DNA from 3 places in the Pseudomonas sp. NBRC 111131 genome. Region 3 is predicted to be linked to each of the others. Evidence: predicted binding sites of a transcription regulator. Region 3 holds the regulator's gene; each other region holds the start of a gene.
What was found. The regulator FliA, encoded in region 3, starts transcription of late flagellar genes. The targets are predictions, from matches to a motif close to CTAAAGTTTNNNNNNNNNNNGCCGNTAA.
Positions count from the first base shown of each region.

Region 1 (10,470 bases), on a different contig from region 3:
AGCGGTGATGGACGTGGTCAACGGCAAGGCTGATGCCTTCGTCTACGACGCGCCGTACAACGTGGTGGCGGTCGAGAAGGCGGGTGCTGGCAAGCTGCTGTTCCTCGAGGAGCCGTTCACCTACGAGCCGCTGGCCTTCGGCCTGAAGAAAGGCGACTACGACAGCATCAACTTCATCAACAACTTCCTGCACCAGATCAAGCATGACGGGACCTACGATCGTATCCACGACAAGTGGTTCAAGAACAAGGACTGGCTGAAGGAAATGGAATAAGGCCCAGGCCACAAGCCCCAGGCTTTGACCCCAACGCGCAGGTAAACCCTGCGCGTTCGCATTTACGGAAGTACCCACGTGATCAAACACAAGAAAGCCCAGTGGCCCTGGCATGCGCTGACCGCGCTGGTCCTGGTGGGCCTGGCGATCAGCCTGTACCTGGCCACCTCGATGATTTCCTATGAGTGGCGCTGGAACCGCGTACCACAGTACTTTGCCTACAAGGCCGAGGAAGTGCAGCGTGCCAGCGGTTACGGCACGGTGCAGGAAATTGTCGTCTCCGGCGATAACGCCCGCGTTACGCTCAAGGACGAGAACGGTGATGAGCAAGTGCTCGACGTGGCGAAGGACAGCCTGCAACTGAGCCGCGGTGACGATGTCGCCGAAGGCGACCAGGTCGGCGTCACCCGCCACTGGGCGGCGGGCCCGCTGGCCTGGGGCCTGTGGACCACGCTGTGGCTTTCGGTGGTATCCGGTGCCTTGGGGCTGCTGATCGGCCTGTTCGCAGGCTTGTGCCGGCTGTCGAACAACCCGACCCTGCGCGACCTGTCGACCGTGTATGTCGAGCTGGTGCGCGGCACGCCGCTGCTGGTGCAAATCTTCATCTTCTACTTCTTCATCGGCACCGTGCTCAACCTGTCCCGCGAGTTCGCCGGGGTCGCGGCGCTGGCGCTGTTCACCGGTGCCTACGTGGCGGAGATTGTACGTGCCGGCGTGCAGTCGATCGCCAAGGGCCAGAACGAAGCCGCCCGCTCGCTGGGCCTGAACGCCAGCCAGTCGATGCGCCACGTGATCCTGCCGCAGGCTTTCAAGCGCGTGCTGCCGCCCCTGGCAGGGCAGTTCATCAGCCTGGTCAAGGACACCTCGCTGGTGTCGGTGATTGCCATCACTGAATTGACCAAGAGCGGCCGTGAGGCCATCACCACCTCGTTCTCGACCTTCGAGATCTGGTTCTGCGTGGCAGGCCTGTACCTGCTGATCAACCTGCCGCTGTCGCACCTGGCCAGCCGGCTCGAGCGGAGGCTTGCGCAAAGTGATTGAAGTCCGTGACCTGTTGAAAGTCTTCGATACCCGGGGCCAGGTGGTTCGTGCGGTGGACAACGTCACCACCCAGGTGGCCAAGGGTGAAGTGGTGGTGGTGCTGGGCCCGTCGGGTTCCGGCAAGTCGACCTTCCTGCGCTGCCTGAATGGCCTTGAGCACTTCGACGAAGGCCATGTGGCCATCAACGGCCTGCGCCTTGAAGACCCGAAGACCGATATCAACGCCTACCGCCGTGAAGTCGGCATGGTGTTCCAACATTTCAACCTGTTCCCGCACATGACGGTGCTGGAAAACCTGTGCCTGGCGCAGAAGGTCGTGCGCAAGCGCGGCAAGGCCGAGCGTGAGGCCAAGGCGCGGGCGCTGCTGGAGAAGGTAGGCATTTCGCAGAAGGCCAACGAATACCCCTCGCGGCTTTCCGGTGGCCAGCAGCAGCGGGTAGCGATTGCCCGCGCCTTGGCGATGGAGCCTAAGGTGATGCTGTTCGACGAGCCGACCTCGGCGCTGGACCCGGAAATGGTCGGCGAGGTGCTGGACGTGATGAAGACCCTCGCCCAGGAAGGCATGACCATGGTTTGTGTCACCCATGAAATGGGTTTTGCCCGGGAAGTGGCGGACCGCGTGCTGTTCTTCGATCACGGCAAGCTACTGGAAGATTCGCCGCCGAACGAGTTCTTTGCCGCGCCGAAGGACCCGCGGGCGCAGGCGTTTCTGCGCCAGGTGCTGTAACGCTACGGGGCCGCGCAGCGGCCCCGGCAATCTCAGAGGCTGAACCGCCCCACCATCCCCCGCAGTTGCTGCCCCAGGTGCTCCAGCTCCCCGCTCGACGCCGCGGTCTGCTCACTGGCCGCGCTGGTCTGGTCTGACACGTCGCGCACGTTGATCACGCTGCGGTTGATCTGGTCGGCGACTACGCTCTGTTCTTCGCTGGCCGTGGCAATCTGCTGGTTCATACCCTGAATGCTCGACACCGTATCGGTGATCTGGCTCAAGGCTTGCCCGGCCTTGCGGCTCAGCTCGACACTCTGCTCGGTCAGCCGTTTGCTATTGTCGAGCAGGCTGGTGACCTCATCGGTGCCGCTGTGCAGGCTTTCAATCAATTGTTCGATCTCTTCAGTGGATTGCTGAGTACGTTGAGCCAGCCCGCGTACCTCGTCCGCTACCACCGCAAAGCCACGCCCGGCCTCGCCAGCGCGGGCGGCCTCGATGGCCGCGTTCAACGCCAGCAGGTTGGTCTGCTCGGACACCGACTTGATGACATCCAGAATGCTGCCGATGCGCTGGCTTTCACCGGCCAGGTGTTGCATGGCGGCCAGGCACTCGTCCATCTGCCCGGCCAGTCGTTCAATGCGCTCAATGGCATCGGCCACCACCTGGTCACCCACCTGCGCTTGCTGGTCGGCGTTGGTTGCCGCCAACGAGGCCCTCTCGGCATTCTGCGCTACCTCCTGAACCGTCGCGCTCATTTGGTTCATGGCGGTGGCCACCTGGTCAGTTTCCTCGCGCTGCTGGTTGATGCGCAGCTTGGTGTTTTCGCTGCTGGCAGCCAGCTGCGTGGCGGCCTGTGACAGGTGGCCCACTCCCTGGTCGATACCGCCAATCAGCTCGCGCAGGCTCAGGGTCATTTCGCGCATGCTGGTTTGCAGTTGACCCATCTCGTCACGGCGCTGTACTGGCTCCAGCTGGCTCAGGTCGCCACGGGCGATGCGCGCCGCCACAGACAGGGTCTGGCCCAAGGGTTGGGTGATCTGCTGGGTAATCAGCCAACCAGCCAGCACGCCCACCAGCAGCGCCAAAAGGGCCACACTGGTCAATAGCGAGCGCGCTGCCAGCGCCTCGCTGTCACGTTGTTCGATCTTTTTGGCGCTCAACTCAAGGCTGGTCGCCCGCAGCTGGTTGCCCATCTGCTCCATTTCATTTTGCAGCTGCTCCACCTGCAGGGCGGTACGCCGGTATTGGTCAAGGCTGGCGCGATACCTGGCCAGTTCCAGGCCTGGCTGCTCCATCACCGCGCGCGGCAGGCCCAGTGCAGCCAGGCCTTTGAGCAATTGGGCGAGGCTGGTGTCGGCGGCGGTCAGGGCAGCGTCGCCCACCTTGGCGAAATCCTCCAGCGGCGAAAAGGTATAGGCGGGTACCAGGCTCTGCTGGTTGGCGCCGTCGATGTGTCGGCTGAGGGTATCCATCAGGCCCAGCACACCACCTTGCTGACTGTCGGCGGGCATCTTCAGCAGCGCTTGGGTCTGCAGCTCGTCGATGGCGTCATTGAGCTTCTGTTCCTGCACCTGCATGGCCTCGCGCAAGGCACGCCGGTGCTCAACGCTGCGCTGCAAGGTGGTGAAGTTTTCGCGCAGGTGCTGCAGCATCTGCACCTTCTGGCTCAGCATCTGGTGCGACTCATCGACGCTGCTGCGTTGCTGCAGCAGGGTCAGCTTGGCTTCCAGTTGCTCAAGGGTGCTGGCGATCTGCGCCTTGCTGGTTTCGTCGGCGAGCACCCTGTAGGTGATGCGTTCGGCACGCAGGTCTTTGGCCAGGTCATTGATCTGGCCAATTTCACTGAGTTGCTCCGAGCGGGTGATGGCGCCGTCCAGGGCACGCCAGCCGCTCACGGTGGTGGCCAGGGTGAGCAGCAGGACCACGGCGAAGCCCAGGGCGAGCTTGGCGCCGACACTTATGTTGCCGAGTCTGCGGTTGAGGTAGCCGAACATGGCAAGTCTCCGTCCAGGTGAGAAGGGATGCCACGCCGGCCTTCTGCTGGCATGACACCCTGCCCATCGGCGGAGGAGGTGTAAGACTTGACCTGAGAATCGAGTAGGAAAATTCAGCCAAGAATGTATGAATCAGTACCCTACTCGTGTTTACAGGCGGAACCGCCCTACCAGGCCCTGCAAATGCGTGCCCAGCCGCGCCAACTCAACGCTAGAGCTGGCCGTCTCTTCGCTAGCTGCCGAGGTCTGGTCGGAGATATCCCGCACATTCATCACGCTGCGATTGATCTCCTCGGCTGTCGCACTCTGCTGCTCTGCCGCCGTGGCGATCTGCTGGTTCATCGCCTGGATCGACGACACCGTTCGGGTGATGGTCTCCAGTGAAGTGCCTGCACGGCGTGTCAGCTCGACGCTGCTATCGGTGAGCTGACGGCTGGCGTCCATTACGCTGGCCACACGCTGGGTACCGCTTTGCAAGCCGGCGATCAGTTCTTCGATCTCTTCGGTGGACTGCTGGGTGCGCTGGGCCAGGCTGCGCACTTCATCGGCGACCACGGCAAAGCCGCGCCCGGCCTCACCGGCCCGCGCGGCTTCGATAGCGGCGTTAAGGGCCAGCAGGTTGGTCTGCTGGGCCACCGATTTGATCACGTCGAGCACGCTGCCAATCTTGTCACTTTCAGCCTTGAGTACATTCATCGCTTCACTGGAGTTGATCACTTCGCTGGCCAAGCGCTCGATCTGGTTGACTGCCTCGGTGACCACGCGATCACCCTCACGGGCCTGCTGGTCGGCCATCAGTGCCGCCTCCGAGGCCTGCTCGGCATTGCGCGCCACTTCATGCACGGTGGCGGCCATTTCGTTCATGGCAGTCGCTACCTGGTCCGTCTCGATCTTCTGATTGTTGACCCCGGCGCTGGTCTGCTCGGTCACCGCCGACAGTTCCTCGGCAGCGCTGGCGATCTGCGTGACGCCGTCGCCTATGCCGCCGATCAGTTCGCGCAGGCCTTGGGTCATGCGCTGCATGCTGGCCTGCAACTGGCCCAGCTCGTCGCGGCGGGTCGCTGGCAGGTCCTGGCTCAGGTCACCATTGGCCACTCGCTCAGCGGCGGCGAGCGTCTGGCGCAGCGGGATGATGATCTGCCGGGTGATTGTCCAGGCGGCCAGTAGCCCAAGCAGCAGGGCCAGGCCAGTGGCAATCGCCAGCATGGTCTTGGCCTGGCGAGTCCCGGCATCACGCACGGCGGTTTGTGAGAGGGTCATCGCCTGGCTGGTATCCAGCAGCACTGAGCCTTGCTCAGCCATCACCTGCAGGGCCTGCTCACTGGCCGACTGTGCATTGCCGAACTGGTTGACAGCATCACGGTAAGCGGCGAGAGCGTCCGCGGAATCGTCCAGGCTGGCGGCGTATTCGGCCGGCAGCTTGGCCGGCAGTGCCTTAAGGTTGGCCATGGCCTGATCGATGGCTGCGAGTGCGGTCTGCTGGTAGTCGGCGTTGCCGCTGTAGGTGTAGCCGCGTACCTGGAAGCGTGCCTGCTGCACCAGTGCGCTGACCTCTACCGCGCTTTGGTATGGCGCGATATCGCCGCTTTGCAGCAAGCGTTGCTGAACCCGGCTGATCAGCTCGGCGGCCTTGTCGGCGCTGTCACCCAGCACACTGCGGCTGGCTTCGCGCCGTTGTGCGGCCTGCTTGAGGTCGGTGAAGGCCTGTTGATACTTGCGCACGGCGTCCTGTTGCTGCTGCAGGCGCTGGCGGTCGGCAGGGTGTTCGATCTGGCCGAGCATGAAGGTGATCTGGCGTTCCAGGCCTGCGAGGGCTTTTTCCAGTTCCCCGATCGCGGCGTCGTTTCGGTCGCGCTGGTAGTGCTGGCGTGCAATGCGCAGTTCCTGGGTGCCTTGGAGGATAAGCGAGATGTTACCCAGCTTGTCGCCTCGGGCGATGACGCTGTTCAAGCCCAGCCAGCCCGTCAAGGTGATCGCTAGGGTCAGTAACAATACCAGGCCGAAGCCCAGGCCCAGTTTGCGATTGACGCTCACATTCCCCAGCGAGTGGGATAACCATCGGTACATGTTCGACTCCCCGGTAACTCGGCAGCACAGTTTAATTGTTGTGTTGCCAAGGCCATCGGCTTGCGCTGGGGAAACTTGATGGGGGGAAAGTCTACTTGGCTCGTCAGAAAATTCGCGATAGGAGCGCCGTCACGGCCGTTTCTACCCGCAAAATCCGTTCGCCCAGTTGTACCGGGGCAAGGCCCGCCTTGCCCAGCAGTTCGACTTCATAGGGGATCCAGCCGCCTTCGGGGCCGATTGCCAGGGTTACCGGCCCTTCTACGGCGCGTGGGCAGGCCGGGTAAGGGCCAGGGTGGCCAACCAGGCCCAGGGTGCCGTCGGCGATGGCGGGTAAACGGTCTTCGACGAACGGCTTGAAACGTTTCTCCATGATGACTTCGGGCAGCACCGTGTCGCGGGCCTGTTCAAGGCCCAGCACCAGGTTCTCGCGTACAGTCTCCGGGTTGAGGAAGGGCGTTTGCCAGAAGCTCTTCTCGACCTTGTAGCTGTTGACCAGGATCAGCCGTGGCACACCCAGCGTGGCCACGGTCTGGAACAGCCGGCGCAGCATTTTGGGCCGCGGTACAGCCAGTACCAAGGTCAGTGGCAGCTTGGCAGGGGGCTGCTGGTCGAAGCCGACTTCGAGCTCGGCTTCGTGCGGTGCCAGGCGCACCACCGTGGCGCTGCCCATCAGGCCGTTGATGCGGCCCACGCGCAGGGTGTCACCCACCGCTACACGGTGAATGTCCTGCATGTGGGTAAAGCGCCGGTCGGCAAGGACGACGCGGTCGGGCGCGACGAAGTCGGCCTCTTCGAGGAGCAACAGGTTCACGGCTGGGTCGCTGGCGGCTGGTCGTTAGGGTCGTCTGCCGCTTCATCGCGGTCATGGCTGCGTTTACGGATCAAGCTGCCACACAGCACGCCGATCTCGAACAACAGCCACATGGGCACGGCGAGCAGGGTCTGGGAGAAGATGTCCGGCGGGGTCAGGATCATCCCTACCACGAAGCAGCCGATGATCACGTAAGGGCGGACCTTCTTCAGGTATTGCACATCGACCACGCCGATCCATACCAGCAGCACCACCGCCACGGGGATCTCGAAGGCGACGCCGAAGGCGAAGAACAGGGTCATGACGAAATCCAGATAACTGGAGATGTCAGTCATCATCGACACGCCTTCCGGCGTGGCGCTGGCGAAAAAGCCGAAGATCAGCGGAAATACCAGGAAGTAGGCGAACGCCATGCCGGCGTAGAACAGGAAGATGCTCGAGACCAGTAGCGGGATGGCGATGCGCTTTTCATGACGATACAGCCCAGGTGCGATAAAGCCCCAGATCTGTTGCAGGATGAACGGGATGGCCAGGAACAGCGAGACGATCATGGTCAGCTTGAACGGCGTCAGGAACGGCGAGGCCACATCGGTGGCAATCATCGTCGCATTGGCCGGCAGGTGCGCACGCAGTGGCGCGGAGACCAGGGTGTAGATCTGTTGGGCGAAAGAGAACAGGCCGGCAAAGATCAGGAAGATGGCGGCAACGCAGCGCAACAGACGCGTGCGCAGTTCGGTCAGGTGCGAGACCAGCGGCATGGGCTGGTCGTCTTGCGGATTTTCGCTCATGGGGCTCGCGGCGGTTGAGGCTGTTCGGGCTGTTCAGGCGTGCTTGCCGGCGCTGCAGGCGCAGGCGCAGCGTCGGGCGGCGTGGCAGTGTGCTCGGCGGCCGTAGCGGCCGGGGCCTGGGCAGGTGGCGTCTGCGGATTGAGAATGCGCTTGGCTTCCTGCTCCATCTGCAGGATGTGCTCGTTGTGCAACTGGCGGCGGATGTCGTCGGCGCCGATTTCGCGCTCGACTTCCATCTTGATCGCGTTGAAGCTGCGTTTCAGGCGGCCGATCCACAGCCCCGCCGTTCGCGCAGCACCCGGCAAGCGCTCAGGGCCCAGTACCAGCAGGGCGACCAGGCCGACGAGCAGCAGCTCACTGAAACTGATGCCGAACATGGCTCAGTCTTTCCGCTGCGGCTCTTGGACCGGCTGTGCCTGGCCCTCGATGGTGTGCCCCGCACCCTGGTTCTGCTGTGTGGTGGTCTGTACCGGTGGCACTGGCTGGGCGGGCGGCGGGGCCTGCTCGGCCGGCTTGGTCTCTTCTTCGTTCATGGCTTTGCGAAAGCCTTTGATCGACTCGCCCAGGTCGCTGCCGAAGTTCTTCAGCTTCTTGGTGCCGAACACCAGGACCACGACGACCAGCAGGACAATCCAGTGTTTCCAGTCAAAAATACCCATGGTGTTCTCCTAGAATGCGATTCAGTCAGGCCGAGGGCTGACGGGCGGCCTTTTCATCGTGCCCGGACAGGCCGAAACGGCGCTCCAGTTCATCGAGCACGGCTTGTGGATGCTGGCCCAGCGCGCTGAGCATGACCATGCTATGAAACCACAGGTCTGCGGTTTCATAGATGACATCACTGCAATCCTTGCTGATCGCGGCATCTTTTGCAGCAATGATGGTCTCGACGGACTCTTCGCCGAGCTTCTCGAGGATCTTGTTCAGGCCCTTGTGGTACAGGCTGGCCACATAGGAACTGTCGGGGGCCGCGTGTTTGCGCTCCTCGAGCACTTCGGCCAGGCGAGTGAGGGTGTCGCTCATGTCAGTGTCCTGCGCTGTAGATGGCATCCGGTTCTTTCAGGACCGGGTCGACGGTTTTCCACTGGCCGTCTTCGAAGACGCGATAGAAACAGCTTTCACGGCCGGTATGGCAGGCGATATGGCCCAGTTGCTCGACCATCAGGATGATCACGTCGGCATCGCAGTCCAGGCGCATTTCGTGCAATTTCTGCACATGGCCCGATTCTTCACCCTTGCGCCACAGCTTGCCACGGGAGCGCGACCAATAGATGGCGCGTTGCTCGGCGGCAGTCAGTGCCAGCGCTTCGCGGTTCATCCAGGCCATCATCAGCACGCGTCCGGTCTTGTGGTCCTGGGCGATCGCCGGTACCAGGCCATCGCTGTTCCACTTGATCTCGTCCAGCCAGTCTTTCATCGTCGACTCCAAAGCCGGGCCCGCTCCTGTACCGGGCCCTTTGCGCTAGTGTGCCAGCCAGCAGCGCGGCTGGCTATTGGCGCACGATCAGGTAAAGGCCTGCGGCAAACATCAGCCAGGCCGGCCAAGCCGCCGGGGCGGCCAGGCTGGCGGCCTCGGCGGCACCCGCAGCCAGCACGGCACCGCCCCCTAGCAGGCCAGCACCCAGCAGGCGCAGCGCCCAGCGGTCGCCCTGACGCCGTCGCTCGGGCAGCTGCGGGTCGTGCAGGTGTGGCTGCGACAGGCGTTCGAGCAGGTCGCGGGTCATGTTGGCCAGATGCGGTAATTGCTCGACCTGGCTGTGCAGGTTGCCCAGCATGGCTTTGGGGCTCATGCGGTCGCGCATCCAGCGCTCCAGGAAGGGTTTGGCGGTGCTCCACAGGTCAAGGTCGGGGTACAGCTGACGCCCCAGGCCTTCGATGTTGAGCAGGGTCTTCTGCAGCAGGACCAACTGCGGCTGGACTTCCATGTTGAAGCGCCGGGCGGTCTGGAACAGGCGCATCAGCACCTGGCCGAAGGAAATGTCCTTGAGCGGTTTTTCGAAGATTGGCTCGCACACGGTACGGATGGCCGCTTCGAACTCGTTGACCTTGGTGTTCGCCGGCACCCAGCCCGAATCGATGTGCAGTTCGGCGACGCGGCGGTAATCGCGCTTGAAGAAGGCGATCAGGTTGCGCGCCAGGTAGTCCTGATCCTCGGCCGTGAGGCTGCCGACGATACCGCAGTCGATGGCGATGTACTGCGGGCTCCACGGTTTGACCGTGCTGACGAAGATGTTGCCCGGGTGCATGTCGGCGTGGAAGAAGCTGTCACGGAACACCTGGGTGAAGAACACCTCCACGCCCCGTTCGGCCAGCAGCTTCATGTCGGTGCGCTGGTCGGCCAGGGTCGCCATGTCGGTGACCGGCACCCCGTAGATGCGCTCCATTACCAGTACCTTGGGGCGGCACAGGTCCCAGTAGACCTGGGGCACGTACATCAGCTGCGAACCTTCGAAGTTGCGCCGCAGCTGGCTGGCATTGGCTGCTTCGCGCAGCAGGTCGAGTTCGTCGTAGATGGTTTTCTCGTAGTCGCCGACGATTTCCACCGGGTGCAGGCGGCGGGCGTCGGCCGAGGCCCGTTCGGCGCCTTTGGCGATCAGGAACAACCAGGCCAGGTCCTGGGCAATCACGGGCTTGAGGCCCGGGCGCACGACCTTGACCACCACTTCCTCGCCGCTTTTCAGGCGCGCGGCATGCACCTGGGCGACCGATGCCGATGCCAGCGGCTCGACGTCGAAGCGGCTGAACACCTCGCTGACCTTGGCCCCGAGCTGTGCCTCGATCAGCGCCAC
Region 1 is NZ_BCBH01000004.1:273,507-283,976, reverse strand. Features, by position in the region: gene APH34_RS06460 (transporter substrate-binding domain-containing protein) at 1-274, shown strand, start outside; gene APH34_RS06455 (amino acid ABC transporter permease) at 353-1,315, shown strand; gene APH34_RS06450 (amino acid ABC transporter ATP-binding protein) at 1,308-2,042, shown strand; gene APH34_RS30275 (methyl-accepting chemotaxis protein) at 2,075-2,779, opposite strand; partial or broken gene APH34_RS30270 (methyl-accepting chemotaxis protein) at 2,978-4,018, opposite strand; gene APH34_RS06440 (methyl-accepting chemotaxis protein) at 4,169-6,085, opposite strand; gene APH34_RS06435 (16S rRNA (uracil(1498)-N(3))-methyltransferase) at 6,189-6,896, opposite strand; gene tatC (twin-arginine translocase subunit TatC) at 6,893-7,684, opposite strand; gene tatB (Sec-independent protein translocase protein TatB) at 7,681-8,061, opposite strand; gene APH34_RS06420 (twin-arginine translocase TatA/TatE family subunit) at 8,065-8,343, opposite strand; gene APH34_RS06415 (phosphoribosyl-ATP diphosphatase) at 8,369-8,704, opposite strand; gene hisI (phosphoribosyl-AMP cyclohydrolase) at 8,706-9,098, opposite strand; gene ubiB (ubiquinone biosynthesis regulatory protein kinase UbiB) at 9,172-10,470, opposite strand, start outside.
Region 1: APH34_RS06440 (methyl-accepting chemotaxis protein) is a predicted target of FliA. The motif match lies at 6,138-6,165, and genes of this name have one in related genera.

Region 2 (10,470 bases), on a different contig from region 3:
TGGCGGCGCAGCGTGTGCATCATCAGTTGCTGCCCAAGGACACCGTCTATTTCGACAGCTATGCACCGCTCACCGGGGCGGTGGCGGATGACCTGAAGAAGATGGGCTATGTGCTGGAGGATCAGGGTTGGGAGATGGGCGATATCCAGGCCATCCGGGTGGACGGGGCGAAGCTGGAAACGGCTTCTGATCCGCGCGGGCGCGGAGTGGGGGTGGTCGTTAAGTAGCCTGTTTTCAGCTTTTTGGCTTTGTCGCCGGCATGCCGGCTCCCAGAAGTACCCCGCACGCCCAGGGGGCAGTGGGGTACCTTTGGGAGCAACTTGCTCAACCGTCTATACGTTGACGCACTTGCTGTGGAATCGGTGTGCCGGGGCCGACCACCGCGTTGCCTGCTTCGCGGGGCAAGCCCGCTCCCACATCGAGCTTGTGTGGCGCGAGATCGGGCGCTAACAGCATGTGGAATTCACACCCGGAACTGGCTGACCAACGTCTGCAAGTGCCCGCCCAGGCGCGCCAGTTCGACACTCGAAGCTGCCGTTTCATCACTGGCCGTCGCCGTCTGCTCGGACACATCTCGCACATTCAGAATGCTGCGGCTGATCTCTTCAGCCACCGCACTCTGCTGTTCGGCCGCTGCGGCAATCTGCTGGTTCATCGACTGGATACTCGACACCGTGCCAGTGATGTTCTCCAGCGAAGCCCCGGCCTTGCGTGCCAGTTCCACACTGCTGTCGGTCAGCGTGCGGCTACCCTGCATGGCGTTGGCCACCTGCTGAGTACCGTGCTGAAGGCTGGCAACCAGCTCTTCGATTTCCTCGGTGGACTTTTGCGTACGCTGGGCCAGGCCACGGACTTCGTCGGCGACCACGGCAAATCCACGGCCCGCCTCACCGGCACGGGCCGCCTCGATCGCGGCGTTGAGCGCCAGCAGGTTGGTCTGATCGGCCACCGACTTGATCACATCCATCACGCTGCCGATCTTCTGGCTCTCCTGCTGTAACAGGCTCATGGCTTCGGTTGAGCGGTGCACTTCTTCTGCCAGGCGCTCTATCTGGCTGATTGCTTCGCCAACCACGCGATCACCTGCGCGCGCCTCTTCGTCGGCACCGGTCGCCGCATGCGAAGCCTGTTCGGCGTTACGCGCCACTTCCTGAACGGTCGCGGCCATTTCGTGCATGGCCGTGGCGACCTGGTCGGTTTCGACCTTCTGGCTGTTGGCACCGGCACTGGTTTGCTCGGTTACCGCCGACAGCTCTTCGGCAGCGCTGGCGATTTGAGTGACGCCGTCGCGGATGCCGCTGATCAGCTCGCGCAGGGTCGTGCCCATACGGGCGATGCCTTGCTGCAGCACGCCGATTTCATCGCGGCGGGTCACGCGCATGTCGTGGGTGAGGTCACCACTGGCGATCTGCTCCACCGCGTGCAGGGTCTCGCGCAGTGGCCGGGTGATTTGCCGGGTGATGATGACCGCCGCCAGTACCCCGGCCAGCAGCGCCAGCAGCGTGGCGATGATCTGCAGATTACGGGCCTGGCTGCTTTCGGCGTTGCGACGCTCCAGCTGGATGTCGTACAGCGCATCGCTGCGCTTGACGATGTCGCTGCCCTGCACGGTCATTTCCGCACGGGCGACGGTGATATCGGCGATTGCATCGCGGAACTGACGCACGGCCTGGAGGTAGGCCTGTACCGACTGCTCAAATTGCTCCACGCGTGTGGTTTCGGCCGGCAACTGGCGCTTGAGGTTGTCGATTTCGACCAACGCCGCTTCGAGCTGGCGCAATGCCGCTTGTTCGTTGGCGGCCGAGTTGTCGGCGATGTAGCCACGCACGTCGATGCGCACCAACAGCAGCTGTTGGCGCACTTTACTGATCAGCTGGTATTGCGCCAGGCGCACGCTGTCCGGCTCGGGGCGGCCCATGACATCCTGGCTGAGGCTTTCCATGGCCTCGTCAGCCTTGCCTGCCGACGCACTCATCACGCCAAGGGCGGCCCGTGAGCTCTGATAGCCGGCACGCATCTTGTTAAGCGAAACCCGGTAGTCGCTGAGGGTTTGTCCCAGCGCGTTCAGCAGCTTGACGTTCTCTGGGCTCTTGAAGGTGCCGGCCAGGTACTCCTGCTGTTTGCTGAAAATGTCGAGCTTGGCCTGCGTGTTGGCGGCTGCGGCATCGTCGCCGTCGGCGATCATGTACTGCAGGCGCGCCACACGCAGGTCGGTCAGGTCTTTGTTGAGCTGACCGATGTCGCCCATCCAGTTGCTGCGGGCGATAAGGCTGCCCAGGCTAGTCCAGCCGGTCAGGGCCAGCAGGGCGGTAAGGATCAGCACCAGGCCGAAGCCCAGGCCGAGTTTGAGGTTTACGCTGATATTGGCGAACCAGCTGTTCATGCACGCTCTCCAGAAATGATTTCGCTTACTTGATCTTCGATCGCGAAGCGTTGTTATTCTGGATGCCCGCTGAATCGTGCAGGGGTTATCGGCAAGCAGGGGTGAAGCTGAAACGCTTTTTCAGCAATTTTTCGCCCTGTAAAAACGTTTGCTTTTTGCGGGTTCCGCCGCTTGCCGAACTTGCAGGTACCCTTACAAGCTGCGTGCACTGAAGGTGTCGCAACTGTTCACTTCACCTTTGGCGAACCCTGCCTTGAACCAACGTACCCGCTGCGCCGAGGTGCCATGGGTGAAGGAGTCAGGCACCACGCGCCCCTGGCCCTGCTGCTGCAGGCGGTCATCACCAATGGCATTGGCCGCATTCAACGCTTCCTCGACATCCCCCGGCTCAAGCCAGTTGAGGCGTTGCTGCGCCTGATAGGCCCACACACCGGCCAGGCAGTCGGCTTGCAGTTCCTGGCGCACCAACAGGCCATTGTCACCCTCCAGGCGTTGGCCGTTGCGGCGGGCCGCGTCGACCTTGGCCGAGACGCCGAGCAACGTCTGCACGTGGTGGCCGATTTCGTGGGCGATCACGTAGGCCTGGGCGAAATCACCGGCGGCGGCGAAACGGGTTTCCATTTCACGGAAGAACGACATGTCCAGGTAAACCCGCTGGTCCGCCGGGCAGTAGAACGGGCCGACCGCCGCCGAAGCGAAGCCGCAAGCGGAATTGACCTGGCCACTGAACAGCACCAGCTTGGGGTCGCGGTACTGCTTGCCAGCCTGGGAGAACAAGGCCTTCCACGTGTCTTCGGTATCGCCCAGGATCGAGGCGACGAACTGCGCCTGCTCGTCGTTGGCTGCGGGTGCCTTGTTGCCTGCACCACTGGGGGCCTGTTGCTGTTGCTCCATCTGGCCGGCGAGCTGGCCAAGTATCTGCAGCGGATCCTGGCCGGTGAGCCAGCCGATGCCGACGATGAGCAAAATGGCGCCGAGCCCGAGCCCTTTACCGCCACCAAAGCGCATACCGCCGCCGCCACCTTCGCCACGGGCATCGACTACGTTGTCGCTGCGCCGGCCTTTTCGCCATTCCATGAAATGCTCTCCAGGGCGTGAAACATGAAGACAAAGATTAGATCACCACGGGCAAACGTACTAATACATAACCATTTGGTTATGTATAGAGCGGCTGATTTCAATATTCATCCCCCGCGACCTATCTGAAACTGCAAGTCCGCCTGCCACGCACAGGCGTTCTGATAATTCCAAGAGAGGAAAACGGCATGCCCGCCCAGGACAACAGCCGCTTCGTGATCCGTGATCGCAATTGGCACCCCAAGGCGCTGACCCCCGACTACAAGACGTCCATTGCCCGCTCGCCGCGCCAGGCACTGGTCAGCATCCCGCAGTCGATCAGCGAAACCACCGGCCCCGACTTTTCCCACCTGGGCTTCGGTGCCCATGACCATGACCTGCTGCTTAATTTCAACAACGGTGGCCTGCCGATCGGTGAACGCATCATCGTTGCCGGTCGTGTGGTCGATCAATACGGTAAACCGGTGCCCAACACCCTGGTTGAAATGTGGCAGGCCAATGCCGGTGGCCGCTACCGGCACAAGAACGACCGCTACCTGGCACCGCTTGACCCGAATTTTGGCGGTGTCGGCCGCTGCCTGACCGACCGCGACGGCTACTACAGCTTCCGTACCATCAAGCCCGGCCCGTACCCTTGGCGCAATGGCCCCAACGACTGGCGCCCGGCACATATCCACTTCGCCATCAGCGGCCCGTCGATCGCCACCAAGCTGATTACCCAGCTGTATTTCGAGGGTGATCCGCTGATCCCGATGTGCCCGATCGTTAAGTCGATCGCCAACCCTGAAGCGGTGCAGCAGCTGATCGCCAAGCTCGACATGGGCAGCGCCAACCCCATGGACTGCTTGGCTTATCGCTTCGACATCGTGCTGCGCGGCCAGCGCAAGACACACTTCGAGAACTGCTGAGGACCCTCGCCATGCCAATCGAACTGCTGCCCGAAACGCCTTCGCAGACTGCTGGCCCCTACGTGCACATCGGCCTGGCCTTGGAAGCGGCCGGCAACCCGACCCGAGATCAGGAAATCTGGAACCGCCTGGCCAAGCCGGACGCACCAGGCGAGCACATTGTGTTGATCGGCCACGTGTATGACGGCAACGGCCACCTGGTGCGCGATTCATTCCTTGAGATCTGGCAGGCCGACGCGGATGGCCACTACCAGGACGCCTACAACCTGGAAAACGCCTTCAACAGCTTCGGCCGCACCGCCACCACCTTCGATGCCGGTGAATGGACCGTGCATACGGTCAAACCCGGCGTGGTGAAGAACGCTGCCGGTGTGCCCATGGCGCCGCACATCAACCTCAGCTTGTTTGCACGCGGCATCAACATCCACCTGCACACGCGTCTGTATTTCGATGACGAGGCACAGGCCAACGCCCAGTGCCCAGTGCTCAACCTGATCGAGCAGCCGCAGCGCCGTGAGACCTTGATTGCCAAGCGATGTGAAGTGGATGGGAAGACGGCGTATCGCTTCGATATCCGCATCCAGGGGGAAGGGGAGACGGTGTTCTTCGACTTCTGAGTCAATTGAGGCCGCTTCCACAGGTCACCAGCGTTCTCAACAACGCTGGCGCATCCTGTGGGAGGGCCTTTCCCGGCGAATGGGCTGCACGGCAGCCCCCCGCAACCCGAAGATCAGCGCCGAACCAGCAATACCCCACTCTCCATGTGGTGGGTATAGGGGAACTGGTCGAATAACGCGCAACGCTCGATTCGATGGGTATCCTGCAATTGCTCGATATTCGCCGCCAGTGTTTCCGGGTTGCACGAGATATACAGAATCCGCTCAAAGCGCCGTGTCAGCTCGCAGGTGTCAGGGTCCATGCCTGCACGCGGCGGGTCGACGAATACGGTACCGAACGCGTAGCTTTTCAGGTCGATGCCTTCCAGCCGGCGGAACGGGCGCACGTCGTTCAGCGCCTGGGTCAGCTCTTCGGCCGACAGGCGCACCAACCGCACGTTATCCACAGCGTTTTCGTCAAGGTTGCTCAGCGCGGCATTGACCGACGTCTTGCTGATTTCCGTGGCCAGCACCTGGCGTACGCGGGTAGCCAGTGGCAAGGTGAAGTTGCCGTTACCGCAGTACAGCTCCAGCAGGTCGTCATCACGCTCACCGATGGCGTCGAACGCCCAGCTGAGCATCTTCTGGTTGACCGCGCCATTGGGTTGGGTGAAGGCGCCTTCCGGCTGGCGGTAGCTGAATACGCGGCCAGCCACGTCGAGTTTTTCCACCGCGTAATCGCGCCCGATCACCAGGCGCTTGCCTTTGGATCGGCCGATCAGGCTTACCCCCAATTCCTCGGCCAGCTGCCGCGCTACCACTTCCCATGCCTCGTCCAGCGGGCGGTGGTAGCACATCGTGACCATCGCGTCGCCGGCCAGGGTGGTGAGAAACTCTACCTGGAACAGACGATTGCTCAGCGCCTCGCTGGCTTGCCAGGCCGCCTTCAGGCGGGGCATCAGTGCATTGATGCGCTCGCTGGCGATGGGAAAGTCCTCGATCAGGATGGCCTTATGCTTCTCACCCGGGGCGAACATCGCATAGTGGCGCTGGCCGTCTTCACGCCACAGGCGGAACTCGGCACGCAGGCGGTAGTGCTCGCGCGGCGAGTCGAAAACGGCCGGCTCCGGCGCACCAAAGGGGGCCAGCAGCTCGCGCAGGCGGGCAACCTTGGCCTGCAGTTGCGCGTCATAGGTGGAGGGGTCGAAAACAGCACTCATGCGTTGAACCAGCCCAGCTTGATGACGAACAGGATGGAAAGGATCACCAAGGCCGGGTTCAGGTCGCGGTGGCGGCCGGAGATCAGCTTGACGGCAGTCCAGGCAATGAAGCCGAACGCAATGCCGTTGGCAATCGAATAGGTCAGCGGCATGGCCAGGGCGGTCACCACCACGGGTGCGGCCTCAGTTACATCATCCCAGTTTATTTCCGCCAGGCCCGAGGCCATCAGTACCGCGACGAACAGCAGCGCCGGGGCGGTGGCGAAGGCTGGCACGCTACCGGCCAGCGGGGCGAAGAACAACGCCAGCAGGAACAACACGGCGACCACGATGGCCGTCAAGCCGGTACGGCCACCGGCACTCACGCCTGCGGCAGACTCGATGTAGCTGGTTGTGGTCGAGGTGCCCAGCAGCGAGCCGGCCATGGCGGCGGTGCTGTCGGCGATCAGGGCGCGGCCCATCTTTGGCATGTGGCCGTCCTTGCCCATCAGCCCGGCGCGTTTGGCCACGCCGATCAGGGTGCCCGAGTTGTCGAACAGGTCGACGAACAGGAAGGCGAAGATCACGCTCACCAGGCCCACATCGAGGGCACCGGCGATGTCCAGCTGGAGGAAAGTCGGTGCCAGCGACGGCGGCATGGAGACGATGCCGCCGAATGGCGTCACGCCCATCACGATCGAGGCGACCGTGACCGCCAGAATGCCGATCAGCACCGCACCGCGCACCTTCAGCGATTCGAGCCCGACGATCAGGAAGAAGCCCAGCGTGGCCAGGATCGGTGCGGGCTGCTTGAGGTCGCCCAAGCCCACCAGGGTGGCCGGGTTATCGACGACGATGCCGGCGTTGTGCAGGGCGATGAACGCCAGGAACAAGCCGATGCCCGCCGCGATGGCCGAGCGAAGCGGCAGCGGGATGCTGTTCACAATCCATTCGCGGATGCGGAAAATCGACAGCAGGAAGAACATCACGGCCGAGAGGAACACCGCACCCAGTGCGACCTGCCAGGTGTGGCCCATGTGCAGGACCACCGTGTAGGTGAAGAACGCGTTCAGGCCCATGCCCGGCGCCAGGGCAATCGGGTAGTTGGCGATCAGGCCCATGGTCGCTGAGCCGATGGCCGCAGCCAGGCAGGTGGCGACGAAGATCGCCCCTTTGTCCATGCCGGTCTCGCCGAGGATGCTCGGGTTGACGAACAGGATGTAGGCCATGGCCAGGAAGGTAGTGACGCCCGCGAGTATCTCGGTGCGCACGTTGGTGTTGTGTGCTCTTAGTTGAAACAGCCTTTCCAGCATGCCCGCTCCCCAAGGCGCCCCCGGCGCCGTGAATGTATCGACCCCATCAGCAAAGCACAGACCGTACCGGTTGCCGTGGTTTTGTGTGGGGAGGAAAAAAGCCGCGCATCATACCAGCATGGCTGGCGGGGGCCTATGGCCGTTGGGGAATGGACGTTGAGTGCGTCCATCCGGCCCCATCCGCGGCTTTTCGGCGACAGGGCCCTCGAGTCGGCACGTTACCCGTTGTGCAAGCGGTCCCGCTTGGCCAGCGTAGGGAACAGTTTTATCCACACCCCCGTCACCACCAATGTGCCCACACCGCCGAGCACCACGGCTGGCACTGTGCCAAACCAGTGCGCTGTGACCCCGGATTCGAACTCGCCGAGCTGATTCGAGGCACCGATGAACAGGCCGTTCACCGCGCTCACCCGGCCACGCATCTCGTCCGGCGTTTCCAGTTGCACGAAGGCGCCGCGGATCACCATGCTGATCATGTCCGCCGCGCCCAGCACCACCAGCACCGCCAGCGAGAACCAGAACGAAGTTGACAGGCCGAAGGCGATGGTCGCTACGCCGAAGACGCCGACCGCGGTGAACATGGTACGGCCGACTTTGCGCTGTACCGGGAAGCGTGCCAGCCACACCGACATCAGCAATGCCCCCACTGCCGGTGCCGAACGCAGCAGGCCCAGGCCCCAGGGGCCGGTGAGCAGGATGTCCTTGGCGAACACCGGCAGCAGCGCAGTGGCACCGCCCAACAGCACGGCGAACAGATCGAGCGAAATTGCTCCGAGGATATCGGGTCGGCTGCGGATGAAACGGATTCCGGCCAGCAGCGACTCCAGGTTGGCGCGCCCGCGCTGGGGAACCTGCTGGCGCGAATCCAGGCTCAGCATCAGCAGGCAGGCAATGGCGTACAGAGCCACCGTAGGGCCATACACCCAGATACTGCCGAAAGCATACAGAAAGCCGCCCACGGCGGGCGCGACGATGGTCGCTGCCTGGGTAGCCGAGGCCGAGGCCGCCACTGCCCGTGGAAACAGCCCGGCGGGGACCACGTTGGGCAACAGCGCCTGGGTGGCGGGCATCTCGAACGAGCGGGTAGCGCCCAACAGGAAAGCCAGGGCGAAGATCAGCTCGCGGCTGACGTTGTCGGTGGCGCTGCCCAGCGCCAGCACCAGGGCGATCAGGCCCTGCAGCGTCTGGCACAGGGCCGCGACCTTGCGCCGGTCATAGCGGTCGGCTACATGCCCGGTGTGCAGCATGAACAGTACCCGTGGCGCAAACTCGACCAGGCCGACCAGGCCCAGGTCAAGCACGTTGCCGGTGAGTTGGTAGAGGTGCCAGCCAATGGCCACGGTCAGCATCTGAAAGCCGCTGGCGGTGAAAACACGGGCCAGCCAGAAGGCCATGAAAGGGCGGTGGTGACGCAACAACTGCGGTGTGGAATCGGACATCGGAAGCTGTGGCCTCGGCGCAGTAGAGGGGCCGGAAGATTATCATCTGTTTGTAACAAGCAGTTACTGTTTGCCCTGTTCGGCACTTTTTCGCGCGTTATTGAAGAGGGTGAGACAACGGGTCACGCGGCATTCAACCACACGGCCCGGCAGGCCATTCACGACTATGCTTCCTAGCATTCGTTGATCTGGATCAATCGTTCCAGACGCAACGAATAGGCCTTTGGGCCCAATTCCCTGCGATTGCACAGAACAATTCCAACGCAGCGCACTCGATTAACGTGGGGGCAGCAGGCGTGACGGCCATGGGCCCAAACGCCGGATTATCTGAAGAGGAAGCACTATGTTCGGTTTAGAGGCCCTAGATCTCGCCCGAATCCAGTTTGCGTTTACCGTGTCCTTTCACATTTTGTTCCCGGCCATCACCATTGGCCTGGCGAGCTACCTGGCCGTCCTCGAAGGCCTTTGGCTGAGGAGCCACAACCAGGTCTACCGTGACCTTTACCACTTCTGGTCGAAGATCTTCGCCGTCAACTTCGGCATGGGTGTGGTTTCCGGCCTGGTCATGGCCTATCAGTTCGGCACCAACTGGAGCCGTTTTTCCGACTTCGCCGGTGCGGTCACAGGCCCCTTGCTCACCTACGAGGTGCTGACCGCCTTCTTCCTCGAGGCGGGGTTCCTGGGGGTCATGCTGTTTGGCTGGAACCGCGTGGGCCGTGGCCTGCACTTCTTCGCCACGGTAATGGTGGCCATTGGCACCTTGGTGTCGACCTTCTGGATCCTGGCGTCCAACAGCTGGATGCAAACCCCGCAAGGCCACGAAATCATCGACGGCCGCGTGGTGCCGGTGGATTGGCTGGCAGTGATCTTCAACCCGTCGTTCCCCTACCGGTTGATGCACATGGCCACCGCCGCGTTCGTCGCCACGGCGTTCTTCGTCGGGGCCTCGGCGGCATGGCACCTGCTGCGTGGGCGTGACAACCCGGCAGTGCGCAAGATGCTCTCGATGGCCATGTGGATGGCTTTGGTGGTTGCCCCGATCCAGGCTGTAATCGGCGACTTCCACGGCCTCAATACGCTCAAGCACCAGCCGGTGAAAATCGCCGCTATCGAAGGCCATTGGGAAAACGTCCCTGGCGAACCTACCCCGTTGATCCTGTTCGGCCTCCCCGACATGAAGGCCGAGACCACCCGCTTCAAGGTTGAGATCCCGGCGCTCGGCAGCCTGATTCTCACCCACAGCCTGGACAAGCAGGTGCCGGCAATGAAGGAGTTCCCGCCCGAGGACCGGCCCAACTCGACCATTGTCTTCTGGTCGTTCCGGGTCATGGTCGGGCTTGGGTTCCTGATGATCTTCGTCGGCCTGTGGAGCCTGTGGCTGCGCAAGCGCGGCACGCTCTACAGCTCACGGCCGTTCCTGTACCTGACCCTGTGGATGGGGCCGTCCGGCCTGATTGCCATCCTGGCAGGCTGGTTCACCACCGAGATCGGCCGCCAGCCGTGGGTGGTCTATGGCCTGATGCGCACTTCGGAGGGGGTTTCCAACCATAGCTAC
Region 2 is NZ_BCBH01000001.1:21,302-31,771, forward strand. Features, by position in the region: gene ggt (gamma-glutamyltransferase) at 1-227, shown strand, start outside; gene APH34_RS00085 (methyl-accepting chemotaxis protein) at 464-2,383, opposite strand; gene APH34_RS00090 (neutral zinc metallopeptidase) at 2,576-3,460, opposite strand; gene pcaH (protocatechuate 3,4-dioxygenase subunit beta) at 3,649-4,368, shown strand; gene pcaG (protocatechuate 3,4-dioxygenase subunit alpha) at 4,380-4,985, shown strand; gene trmA (tRNA (uridine(54)-C5)-methyltransferase TrmA) at 5,099-6,184, opposite strand; gene APH34_RS00110 (NCS2 family permease) at 6,181-7,476, opposite strand; gene APH34_RS00115 (MFS transporter) at 7,695-8,915, opposite strand; gene APH34_RS00120 (cytochrome ubiquinol oxidase subunit I) at 9,259-10,470, shown strand, end outside.
Region 2: APH34_RS00085 (methyl-accepting chemotaxis protein) is a predicted target of FliA. The motif match lies at 2,469-2,496, and genes of this name have one in related genera.

Region 3 (10,470 bases):
TGCAAGTATTGTCCAAGGCTTCGCCTAAACTTGCCGAGGAGTTGGTGCCGGGTGTCATTTCCTTGTCGGGGCTGCTCAAGGTCCTGCAGGCATTGCTTGCCGAGCAGGTGCCCGTGCGCGATATTCGCAGCATTGCCGAGGCCATCGCCAACAATGCCGGCAAGAGTCAAGATACCGCCGCGCTGGTGGCCGCCGTGCGTGTCGGATTGTGTCGCGCCATCGTGCAAAGCATTGTCGGCGTTGAGTCCGAGCTGCCTGTCATCACCCTTGAGCCAAGGTTGGAACAGATTTTGCTCAATAGTCTGCAACGGGCCGGGCAAGGCCAGGAGGACGGTGTTCTTCTGGAGCCGAGCATGGCCGAAAAGCTGCAGCGCTCGTTGATTGATGCGGCCCAGCGCCAGGAAATGCAAGGCCAGCCAGCTATCTTGCTGGTGGCCGGCCCGATCCGCGCCATGCTGTCGCGCTTTGGTCGCCTGGCTGTACCGAATTTGCATGTTTTGGCGTATCAGGAAATACCTGACAACAAGCAAGTCACCATCGTTGCCACCGTGGGCCCCAACGGCTGAGGTAGTGGGTTATGCAAGTTAAGCGTTTTTTCGCCGCCGATATGCGTCAAGCCATGAAGCTGGTCCGTGATGAGCTGGGCTCTGATGCCGCCATCATCGGTAACCGCCGCATTGCTGGCGGTGTCGAACTGACGGCTGCGCTGGACTACAAGCTGTCCGCGCTGGCCCCGCGCGTGCCCAACGCCGAGCTCGAGCAAGAGCTGCGCAAGACCCACACGCGCATCGCCACCGCCCAGGCCGAGCTGGACAACCGCAGCGATGGCGACGAAGGCAATCGCCAATTGTTCGCCGGGCAATCGCTGACCGCCTCGGAGCCACTGATCGAGCCGCAGTCGGCTGCGCCTGCACCGGCAGCACCCGCCGCGCCGGCACCGGTGGACCCGCGGCTGTTCGATGCCATGCGCTCGGAGCTCTCGGGCCTGCGCGAGTTGCTCGAAGTGCAGCTCGGTTCGCTGGCCTGGAGCCAACTGCAGGGCAGCAAGCCGGCCCAGGCCAACCTCTGGCGCCGCTTGCAGCGTATCGGCCTGTCCGGACCGATCGCCCGCGAATTGCTCGAGCTCACGGGCGAGATCGAAGAACCACGGCAGGCGTGGCGCATGTTGCTGGCGCACCTGGCGCGGATGATCGAGGTGCCCGAGGTCGAGCCGATCGAGGAGGGCGGTGTGATCGCCATGGTCGGCCCTGCTGGCATGGGCAAGACCACCACCCTGGCCAAGCTGGCGGCGCGGTATGTACTCAAGTACGGCCCGCAGAACCTGGCGCTGGTGAGCATGGACAGCTTCCGCATTGGTGCCCAGGAGCAGCTCAAGACCTTGGGGCGCATCCTCAATGTGCCCGTGACCTACGTCGACCCGGGCCAGTCGTTGGCCCAGGCGCTGGAGCCGCTGCTGCGCAAGCGCGTGGTGCTGATCGATACCGCCGGCCTGCAGGCCAGCGACCCGGCCCTGCGCATGCAACTGGAAACCTTGGCCGGGCGTGGCATCGCCGCGAAGAACTACCTGGTGCTGGCCACCACCAGCCAGAAGCAGGTGCTCACCGCCGCCTACCACAGCTATAAACGCTGTGGCCTGGCCGGTTGCATCCTGACCAAACTCGATGAAACGGCGAGCCTTGGCGACGTGCTGAGCCTGGCCATCAGTCATGAACTGCCCGTGGTCTACCTCACCGATGGCCCGCGCATTCCTGACGACCTGCACCTGCCGCGGGCGCACCAACTGGTGACCCGTGCCGTCAATGTGCAGTTGCAGGACGAGCCCAGCGAGGAGGCCATGGCCGACATGTTCGCTGATCTCTATCACAACCCGCGGCGAGCAGGTTGATGATGAAGCGTATGCAAAATACCTACACCAAGGGGGCGGCAGCATTGCCCCTCGTGTGGCTTGGGTCCAAGCGAGACAAGGTAAACAACGAACATGGGTAGCATGCATCCCGTACAGGTGATCGCCGTGACCGGTGGTAAAGGTGGCGTCGGCAAGACTAACGTTTCAGTGAACCTGTCCCTGGCGCTGGCCGAACTCGGCCGCCGGGTCATGCTGCTGGACGCCGACCTGGGCCTGGCCAACGTCGACGTGTTGCTGGGCCTGACCCCTAAACGCACCTTGGCCGATGTCATCGAAGGGCGCTGCGAGCTGCGCGACGTACTGTTGCAGGGGCCAGGCGGCGTGCGCATCGTGCCGGCGGCGTCCGGCACCCAGAGCATGGTGCACCTGGCTCCCGCCCAGCATGCCGGGTTGATCCAGGCATTCAGCGAGGTCGGCGACAACCTCGATGTGCTGGTGATCGACACCGCTGCGGGTATTGGTGACTCGGTAGTCAGTTTTGTTCGTGCTGCCCAGGAAGTGTTGCTGGTGGTCTGTGATGAACCGACCTCGATCACCGACGCCTACGCGTTGATCAAGTTGCTCAACCGTGATTACGGGATGAACCGATTCCGCGTGCTGGCCAACATGGCACAGAGCCCGCAGGAAGGGCGCAACCTGTTCGCCAAGTTGACCAAGGTCACCGATCGCTTCCTCGATGTCGCCCTACAATACGTCGGTGCCGTGCCCTATGACGAGTGCGTGCGCAAGGCGGTGCAGAAGCAACGGGCAGTCTACGAGGCCTTCCCTCGTTCCAAGTGCGCGCTGGCCTTCAAGGCCATTGCGCAGAAGGTCGATAGCTGGCCATTGCCGGCCAACCCGCGCGGGCACCTGGAGTTCTTTGTCGAGCGCCTGGTGCAACCCACCAGCGCGGGGCCGGTACTATGAACGCAAGCGGTTTCAAGATGTACAGCAAGGCGTCGAAGGATGCCCAGTACGAATTGATCGAACGCTACGCCCCGCTGGTCAAGCGCATTGCCTACCACCTGCTGGCCCGCTTGCCGGCCAACGTGCAGGTCGAAGACCTGATTCAGGCCGGCATGATCGGTTTGCTGGAAGTCGCCAACAAGTACGACGCTAGCAAGGGTGCCAGTTTCGAAACCTATGCCGGCATCCGCATCCGCGGTGCGATGCTCGACGAAGTGCGAAAGGGGGATTGGGCACCCCGTTCGGTGCACCGTAATACGCGCATGGTCAGTGATGCGATGCGTGCCGTGGAAGCCAGAACCGGCCGTGACGCTAAAGATCATGAAGTTGCTGCCGAACTCCAATTGAGTCTCGATGATTACTACGGGATTTTGAACGATACCCTGGGTAGCCGCCTGTTCAGTTTCGACGACCTGTTGCAGGACGGCGAGCACGAAGGGCTGCACGAGGACGGTGCCAGTGGCCAGGTCGAGCCATCGCGCGACCTGGAAGACGAGCGCTTCCAGGCTGCCTTGACCGATGCCATTGCCAATCTGCCAGAGCGTGAGCGGCTGGTGCTGGCGCTGTACTATGACGAAGAGCTGAACCTCAAGGAAATCGGTGAGGTGCTGGGGGTCAGCGAGTCACGTGTCAGCCAGCTGCACAGCCAGTGCGCCGCGCGCCTGCGCAGCCGCCTCGGGGAGTGGCGGGCACGCTGAGCCCGGGGTCGTTGCAGTCGTTTTCACGTTGTACCGAATTGATTGAATGCGCGTTCGGGGCCGAGCGCGTTTGAGACTGCTTGGAGGTCTAATTGAACAAAGACATGAAAATCCTCATCGTTGACGACTTCTCGACGATGCGGCGGATCATCAAGAACCTGTTGCGTGATCTGGGTTTCACCAATACCGATGAGGCCGATGACGGCACCACGGCACTGCCGATGCTCGAAAGCGGCCATTACGACTTCCTGGTGACCGACTGGAACATGCCCGGCATGTCCGGTATCGACCTGCTGCGCAAGGTGCGTGCACACGACCGCCTGAAGGCTATGCCGGTGCTGATGGTGACCGCTGAAGCCAAGCGTGACCAGATCATCGAAGCGGCCCAGGCCGGGGTCAATGGATACGTGGTCAAGCCGTTCACCGCTCAGGTGCTCAAAGAAAAGATCGAGAAGATCTTCGAACGCGTCAACGGCTGAGTCACGTCAGGGGGCGCCATGGAATCAACACAATCGTCTTTGGGGGAGTTCGAATCGACCCTGAAGAAGCATGCCCAGGAGTTGGTCGAAAGCCTGGAGCGGGGGCGGTTCGGCGAGGCGGTGCAACTGATTCATCAGTTGAACCAGACCCGCGACCGAGGCCTGTACCAGGAGGTCGGCAAGCTCACCCGTGAGCTGCACAGCGCGATCGTCAGTTTCCAGATCGACCCGCACATGCCGCAGGCCGAGGAAGTCTCGCAGATCACCGACGCCACCGAGCGCCTGTCCTATGTGGTCAAGCTCACCGAAGGAGCCGCCAACCGCACCATGGACCTGGTCGAGCAGAGCACGCCTGTGCTCAACGATCTGGCGGCCGAGGCGCAGCGCCTGAGCGTTGACTGGCAGCGCTTCATGCGTCGCGAAGTTGCCGCTCCGGAGTTTCGCGAGCTGGTCAAGCGCGTCGACAGTTTCCTGACACACAGCGCCGAAGGGAACCGCAAGGTCGCGGGCCACCTCAACGACATTTTGCTGGCTCAGGACTATCAGGACCTGACCGGCCAGGTGATCAAGCGCGTGACTGCGCTGGTTACCGACGTGGAAAGCAATCTGCTCAAGCTCGTGCTGATGGCCAGTCAGGTCGACCGTTTTGCCGGTATCGAACATGACCACCAGCAGTTGCGCGCTGAAAAAGATCAAGAAAAACATCCGACACGGGGTGAAGGTCCGCAGATTCATGCCGATAAGCGTGAAGACGTCGTGTCCGGTCAGGACGATGTCGATGATCTGCTGTCCAGCCTGGGTTTTTAAGGAGCACGTTTAATGAGCTTCGGCGCCGATGAAGAAATCCTCCAGGATTTCCTGGTAGAAGCCGGCGAAATTCTTGAGCAACTGTCCGAGCAACTGGTCGAGCTGGAAAGCCGGCCCGACGATGCCGACCTGCTCAATGCCATTTTTCGCGGTTTCCACACTGTAAAAGGGGGCGCCGGCTTCCTCCAGCTCAACGAGCTGGTGGAGTGCTGCCATATCGCCGAGAACGTGTTCGACATCCTGCGCAAAGGTGAGCGCCGGGTCGATGCGGAACTGATGGATGTGGTGCTCGAAGCACTGGACACGGTCAACAGCATGTTCGGCCAGGTCCGCGAACGCAGCGAAGTGACCCCGGCCACGCCCGAGCTGTTGGCCGCGCTGGCGCGCCTGGCCGAGCCGGCCGCCGCCGATGCACCTGCGCAGGTTGCGGCTGCGCCGGTAGTCGAGGCGCCGGCTGCCGAGGCCGATATCACCGACACTGAATTCGAACAGCTGCTCGACTCGCTGGACGCCGTCAAGGCTCAAGCCGCTGCTGCCGAACAGCAAACGCAAGGCGAAACCGTCAGCGGCGGTTCGGAGGAAATCACCGACGCCGAATTCGAGTCGCTGCTTGACCAGTTGCACGGCAAAGGCCAGTTCTCCTCCGAGGTCGCAGCCGCCGAGCCTGAGGCCTCAGCCGCCAGCGTACCGGTGAGTGATGAGATCACCGACGAAGAATTCGAGTCGCTGCTGGATCAGTTGCATGGTAAAGGCACCTTCCAGACCGATGCCTTGCCAGCGGCCACGGCGGTGGCCGAAACGGCCCACAGTGCAGCGGTGCCGGCCAACGGCGATGACATCAGCGAGCACGAGTTCGAAGCGCTGCTTGACCAGTTGCACGGCAAGGGCAAGTTCTCCGGTGACAGTGTCGCTGCCCAGGCGCCTGCGGCCGTTGCCGCGCCTGTGGCCGCGAAGGCTGAAAGCAAGCCGGCTGCCAAGCCTGCGCCAGCCGCCAAGCCCGCGGCGCCCGCCCGTGCGCCAGCGGCCTCTGCCGACAAGCATGCCGTCAGCGAAGCGGAAACCACCGTGCGTGTCGACACCGCGCGCCTGGACGAAATCATGAACATGGTTGGCGAACTGGTGCTGGTGCGTAACCGCCTGGTGCGCCTGGGCCTGAACAGCGGCGACGAGGCCATGTCCAAGGCCGTGTCCAACCTCGACGTGGTCACCGCCGACCTGCAGACCGCGGTAATGAAAACCCGCATGCAGCCGATCAAGAAGGTCTTCGGTCGCTTCCCGCGTCTGGTTCGCGACCTGGCACGCCAGCTGAAAAAAGAGATCAACCTGGAACTGGTCGGCGAAGAGACCGACCTGGACAAGAACCTGGTCGAGGCCCTGGCCGACCCGCTGGTGCACTTGGTGCGCAATGCCGTCGACCACGGTGTCGAGATGCCGGATGAGCGCGAAGCCACCGGCAAGGCGCGCACGGGCCGCGTGGTGCTGTCGGCCGAGCAGGAGGGCGACCATATTCTGCTGTCGATTTCCGATGACGGCAAAGGCATGGACCCTAACATCCTGCGCGCCAAGGCCGTGGAAAAGGGCCTGATGGACAAGGATGCCGCCGAACGCCTGAGCGAGTCGGACTGCTACAACCTGATCTTCGCCCCGGGCTTCTCGACCAAGACCGAGATTTCCGATGTTTCCGGGCGCGGTGTGGGCATGGACGTGGTGAAAACCAAGATCTCCCAGCTCAACGGCTCGATCAACATCTTCTCGGCCAAGGGCCAGGGCTCGAAGATCGTCATCAAGGTACCGCTGACCCTGGCGATCATGCCGACTCTGATGGTGATGCTGGGCAACCAGGCGTTTGCCTTCCCGCTGGTCAACGTCAACGAGATCTTCCACCTGGACCTGTCGCGCACCAACGTGGTCGACGGTCAGGAAGTGGTGATCGTGCGCGACAAGGCGCTGCCGCTGTTCTACCTAAAACGCTGGCTGGTCCAGGGCCAGGTGCATGAAGAGCAGCGTGAGGGGCACGTGGTGATTCTCTCGGTCGGTACCCAGCGCATCGGCTTTGTGGTGGACCAGTTGGTGGGCCAGGAAGAGGTGGTGATCAAGCCGCTGGGCAAGATGCTGCAGGGCACCCCGGGCATGTCCGGCGCCACCATCACCGGCGACGGTCGTATCGCGCTGATCCTCGATGTACCGAGCATGCTCAAGCGTTACGCGGCACGGCGTATTTGATTTCGGTGGCGCGCCCTGGCGGGCTGCGTCGCCTAATGGAGTGTTTATGGCAGTCAAGGTCCTGGTGGTGGATGATTCCGGTTTCTTCCGCCGCCGCGTTTCGGAAATCCTCTCGGCGGACCCGACGATCCAGGTCGTGGGCACGGCGACCAACGGCAAGGAAGCGATCGACCAGGCACTGGCGCTCAAACCCGATGTCATCACCATGGACTACGAAATGCCCATGATGGATGGCATCACCGCGGTGCGGCACATCATGCAGCGCTGCCCGACACCGGTGTTGATGTTCTCTTCCTTGACCCACGAAGGCGCCCGGGTAACCCTCGACGCACTGGATGCCGGAGCGGTGGATTACCTGCCGAAGAACTTCGAGGACATCTCGCGTAACCCGGACAAGGTCAAGCAACTGCTGTGCGAAAAGGTTCACACCATTTCGCGCAGCAACCGCCGTTTTGGCGGCTACGCAAGCACAGCGCCCGTTGCCGCGCCTGCGCCGGCCAGCACTGCTCCGGCCCCCGCCAGCAGCCTGGCCAGCACCGCGCCAGCGCGCGTGGCGCCTGCCCGCAGCGCCGCGCCGGCTGTCGCTCACGCGCCGGCCCCCAAGCGTAAACCCTACAAGTTGGTGGCGATTGGCACCTCCACCGGCGGCCCGGTGGCCCTGCAGCGCGTGCTGACTCAACTGCCGGCGAACTTCCCGGCGCCGATCGTGCTCATCCAGCACATGCCAGCGGCGTTCACCAAGGCATTCGCCGAGCGCCTCGACAAGCTGTGCAAGATCAACGTCAAGGAAGCCGAGGACGGCGATATGCTGCGCCCCGGCCTGGCCCTGCTGGCCCCAGGTGGCAAGCAGATGATGATCGATGGCCGCGGCACGGTGAAGATCCTGCCTGGCGATGAGCGCCTGAACTACAAGCCCTGCGTGGACATCACCTTCGGTTCGGCGGCCAAGTCGTACGGCGACAAGGTACTGTCGGTGGTGCTCACCGGCATGGGCGCCGACGGCCGTGAAGGCGCGCGTCTGCTCAAGCAGGGTGGCAGCACGGTATGGGCCCAGGACGAGGCGAGCTGCGTGATCTATGGCATGCCCATGGCCATCGTCAAAGCCAACCTGGCAGACGCGGTGTACAGCCTGGATGAAATTGGCAAGCACCTGGTCGAGGCCTGCGTCTGATGGATGTCCTTAGCCTGATCGGCCTGATCCTGGCGTTCGTCGCCATCGTGGGTGGCAACTTCCTTGAGGGTGGCCATGTTGGCGCGCTGCTCAATGGCCCGGCGGCGCTGATCGTATTGGGGGGTACCCTGGCCGCGGCACTGTTGCAGTCGCCGCTGTCGTCGTTCAAGCGCGCCTTGCAGATCCTGCGGTGGATCTTCTTCCCGCCGCGGGTTGACCTGGCCGGCGGCATCGACCGGGTGGTCAATTGGAGCCTGACGGCGCGCAAGGAAGGCCTGCTGGGCCTGGAAGGGGTCGCTGATGGCGAGCCTGACCCGTATGCGCGCAAAGGCCTGCAGTTGCTGGTGGACGGCGCCGAGCCCGAATCGATCCGCAGCATCCTCGAAGTCGATTTCCTTACCCAGGAAGGCCGGGATATCCAAGCCGCCAAAGTGTTCGAGTGCATGGGCGGCTACGCGCCGACCATTGGCATCATCGGTGCGGTGATGGGCCTGATCCACGTGATGGGCAACCTGGCTGATCCGTCGCAGCTGGGCAACGGTATTGCCGTGGCCTTCGTCGCTACCATCTATGGGGTGGCCAGTGCCAACTTGATCCTGCTGCCGGTCGCCAACAAGCTCAAGGCCATTGTGCTGCGCCAGTCGCGCTACCGCGAAATGCTGCTCGAAGGCTTGCTGTCGATTGCCGAGGGTGAGAACCCGCGCTCTATCGAGCTGAAGCTGCAAGGCTTCATGGAGTAGCCCATGCGTCGCCGTCGTCATACCGAGGAACACGAGAATCACGAGCGCTGGCTGGTGTCGTACGCGGACTTCATCACCTTGCTGTTCGCGTTTTTCGTGGTCATGTATTCGATTTCCTCGATCAACGAGGGCAAGTACAAGGTCGTTTCGCAAGCGTTGCTGGGTGTGTTCAACGACCCTGAACGCAGTATGAAGCCGATCCCCATCGGCGATGAGCAGCCGCTTAGCGTGAAGCCGGCCGAGCCGTTGATCAGGGACAGCGAACAGACCGATGCGGGCCTGGCGCAGACCAATGTCGACCCGCTAAGGACCATCAGCGACGATGTGCGCGATGCCTTCGGCGACCTGATCAAGTCCGACCAGATGACGGTGCGTGGTAACGAGCTGTGGGTCGAGATCGAGCTCAATTCTTCGCTGCTGTTTGGCAGCGGCGACGCCATGCCCAGCGACACGGCGTTCGACATCATCGAAAAGGTGGCGAACATCCTCAAACCGTTTGCCAACCCGGTGCATGTCGAAGGCTTTACCGACAACCTGCCGATTCGCACGGCGCAGTACCCGACCAACTGGGAACTGTCGTCGGCGCGCGCCGCGAGCATCGTCCGCCTGCTGGCCATGAATGGGGTGAACCCTGGGCGCATGGCCTCGGTGGGCTATGGCGAGTACCAGCCGGTGGCCAGCAACGACACTGCCGAGGGCCGTGCGCGCAACCGCCGTGTGGTGCTGGTGATTTCCCGCAACCTTGAAGTGCGCCGCAGCCTCACCGGTACCGGCAGCGCCAATGCTACCCCGGACGCCGCGCTACGCCGGGCTGGCACACAAAGTGCACCGGTCGCGGGGAGTCACTAACTCGTCAATTCTCCGTCACTGCGCTGTTGGCGCGGTCCCTGTAGGAGCGGGCTTGCCCCGCGAAGCAGGCAACGTGGTTGATGACACGGGCTTCGCCCGGTTCGGGGACAAGCCTGCCCCCACGAGGGTGGGCGCTAAATTCATGAGTCAGAGTTGTCCTATGAGAGTCTGGGCAGTAGCCAATCAAAAAGGCGGGGTCGGCAAGACCACCACTACCATCGCTCTGGCCGGCTTGCTGGCCGAGGCGGGCAAGCGCGTGGTCGTCGTCGACCTTGACCCGCATGGCTCGATGACCAGCTATTTCGGGCACAACCCCGATGCCCTGGAGCACAGCTGCTACGACCTGTTTCTGCACAAGGGCGCAGTGCCCGAGGGCCTGCCGGGGCAACTGCTGCTGCCCACCAGTGACCCGCGCATTTCGCTGCTGCCCTCGAGCACCGCATTGGCCGTGCTCGAGCGCCAGTCGCCGGGGCAGAATGGCCTAGGCCTGGTGATCGCCAAGAGTCTGGCGCAGCTATGGCAGGATTTCGATTTCGCCTTGATCGACAGCCCGCCGCTGCTTGGCGTGCTGATGGTCAATGCGCTGGCCGCCAGCCAGCAACTGGTGATCCCGGTGCAGACCGAGTTTCTTGCGGTCAAAGGCCTGGAGCGC
Region 3 is NZ_BCBH01000003.1:245,969-256,438, reverse strand. Features, by position in the region: gene flhA (flagellar biosynthesis protein FlhA) at 1-566, shown strand, start outside; gene flhF (flagellar biosynthesis protein FlhF) at 578-1,885, shown strand; gene fleN (flagellar synthesis regulator FleN) at 1,979-2,812, shown strand; gene fliA (RNA polymerase sigma factor FliA) at 2,809-3,549, shown strand; gene APH34_RS04830 (chemotaxis response regulator CheY) at 3,654-4,028, shown strand; gene APH34_RS04825 (protein phosphatase CheZ) at 4,047-4,835, shown strand; gene APH34_RS04820 (chemotaxis protein CheA) at 4,848-7,058, shown strand; gene APH34_RS04815 (chemotaxis response regulator protein-glutamate methylesterase) at 7,105-8,229, shown strand; gene APH34_RS04810 (flagellar motor protein) at 8,229-8,969, shown strand; gene motD (flagellar motor protein MotD) at 8,973-9,818, shown strand; gene APH34_RS04800 (ParA family protein) at 9,979-10,470, shown strand, end outside.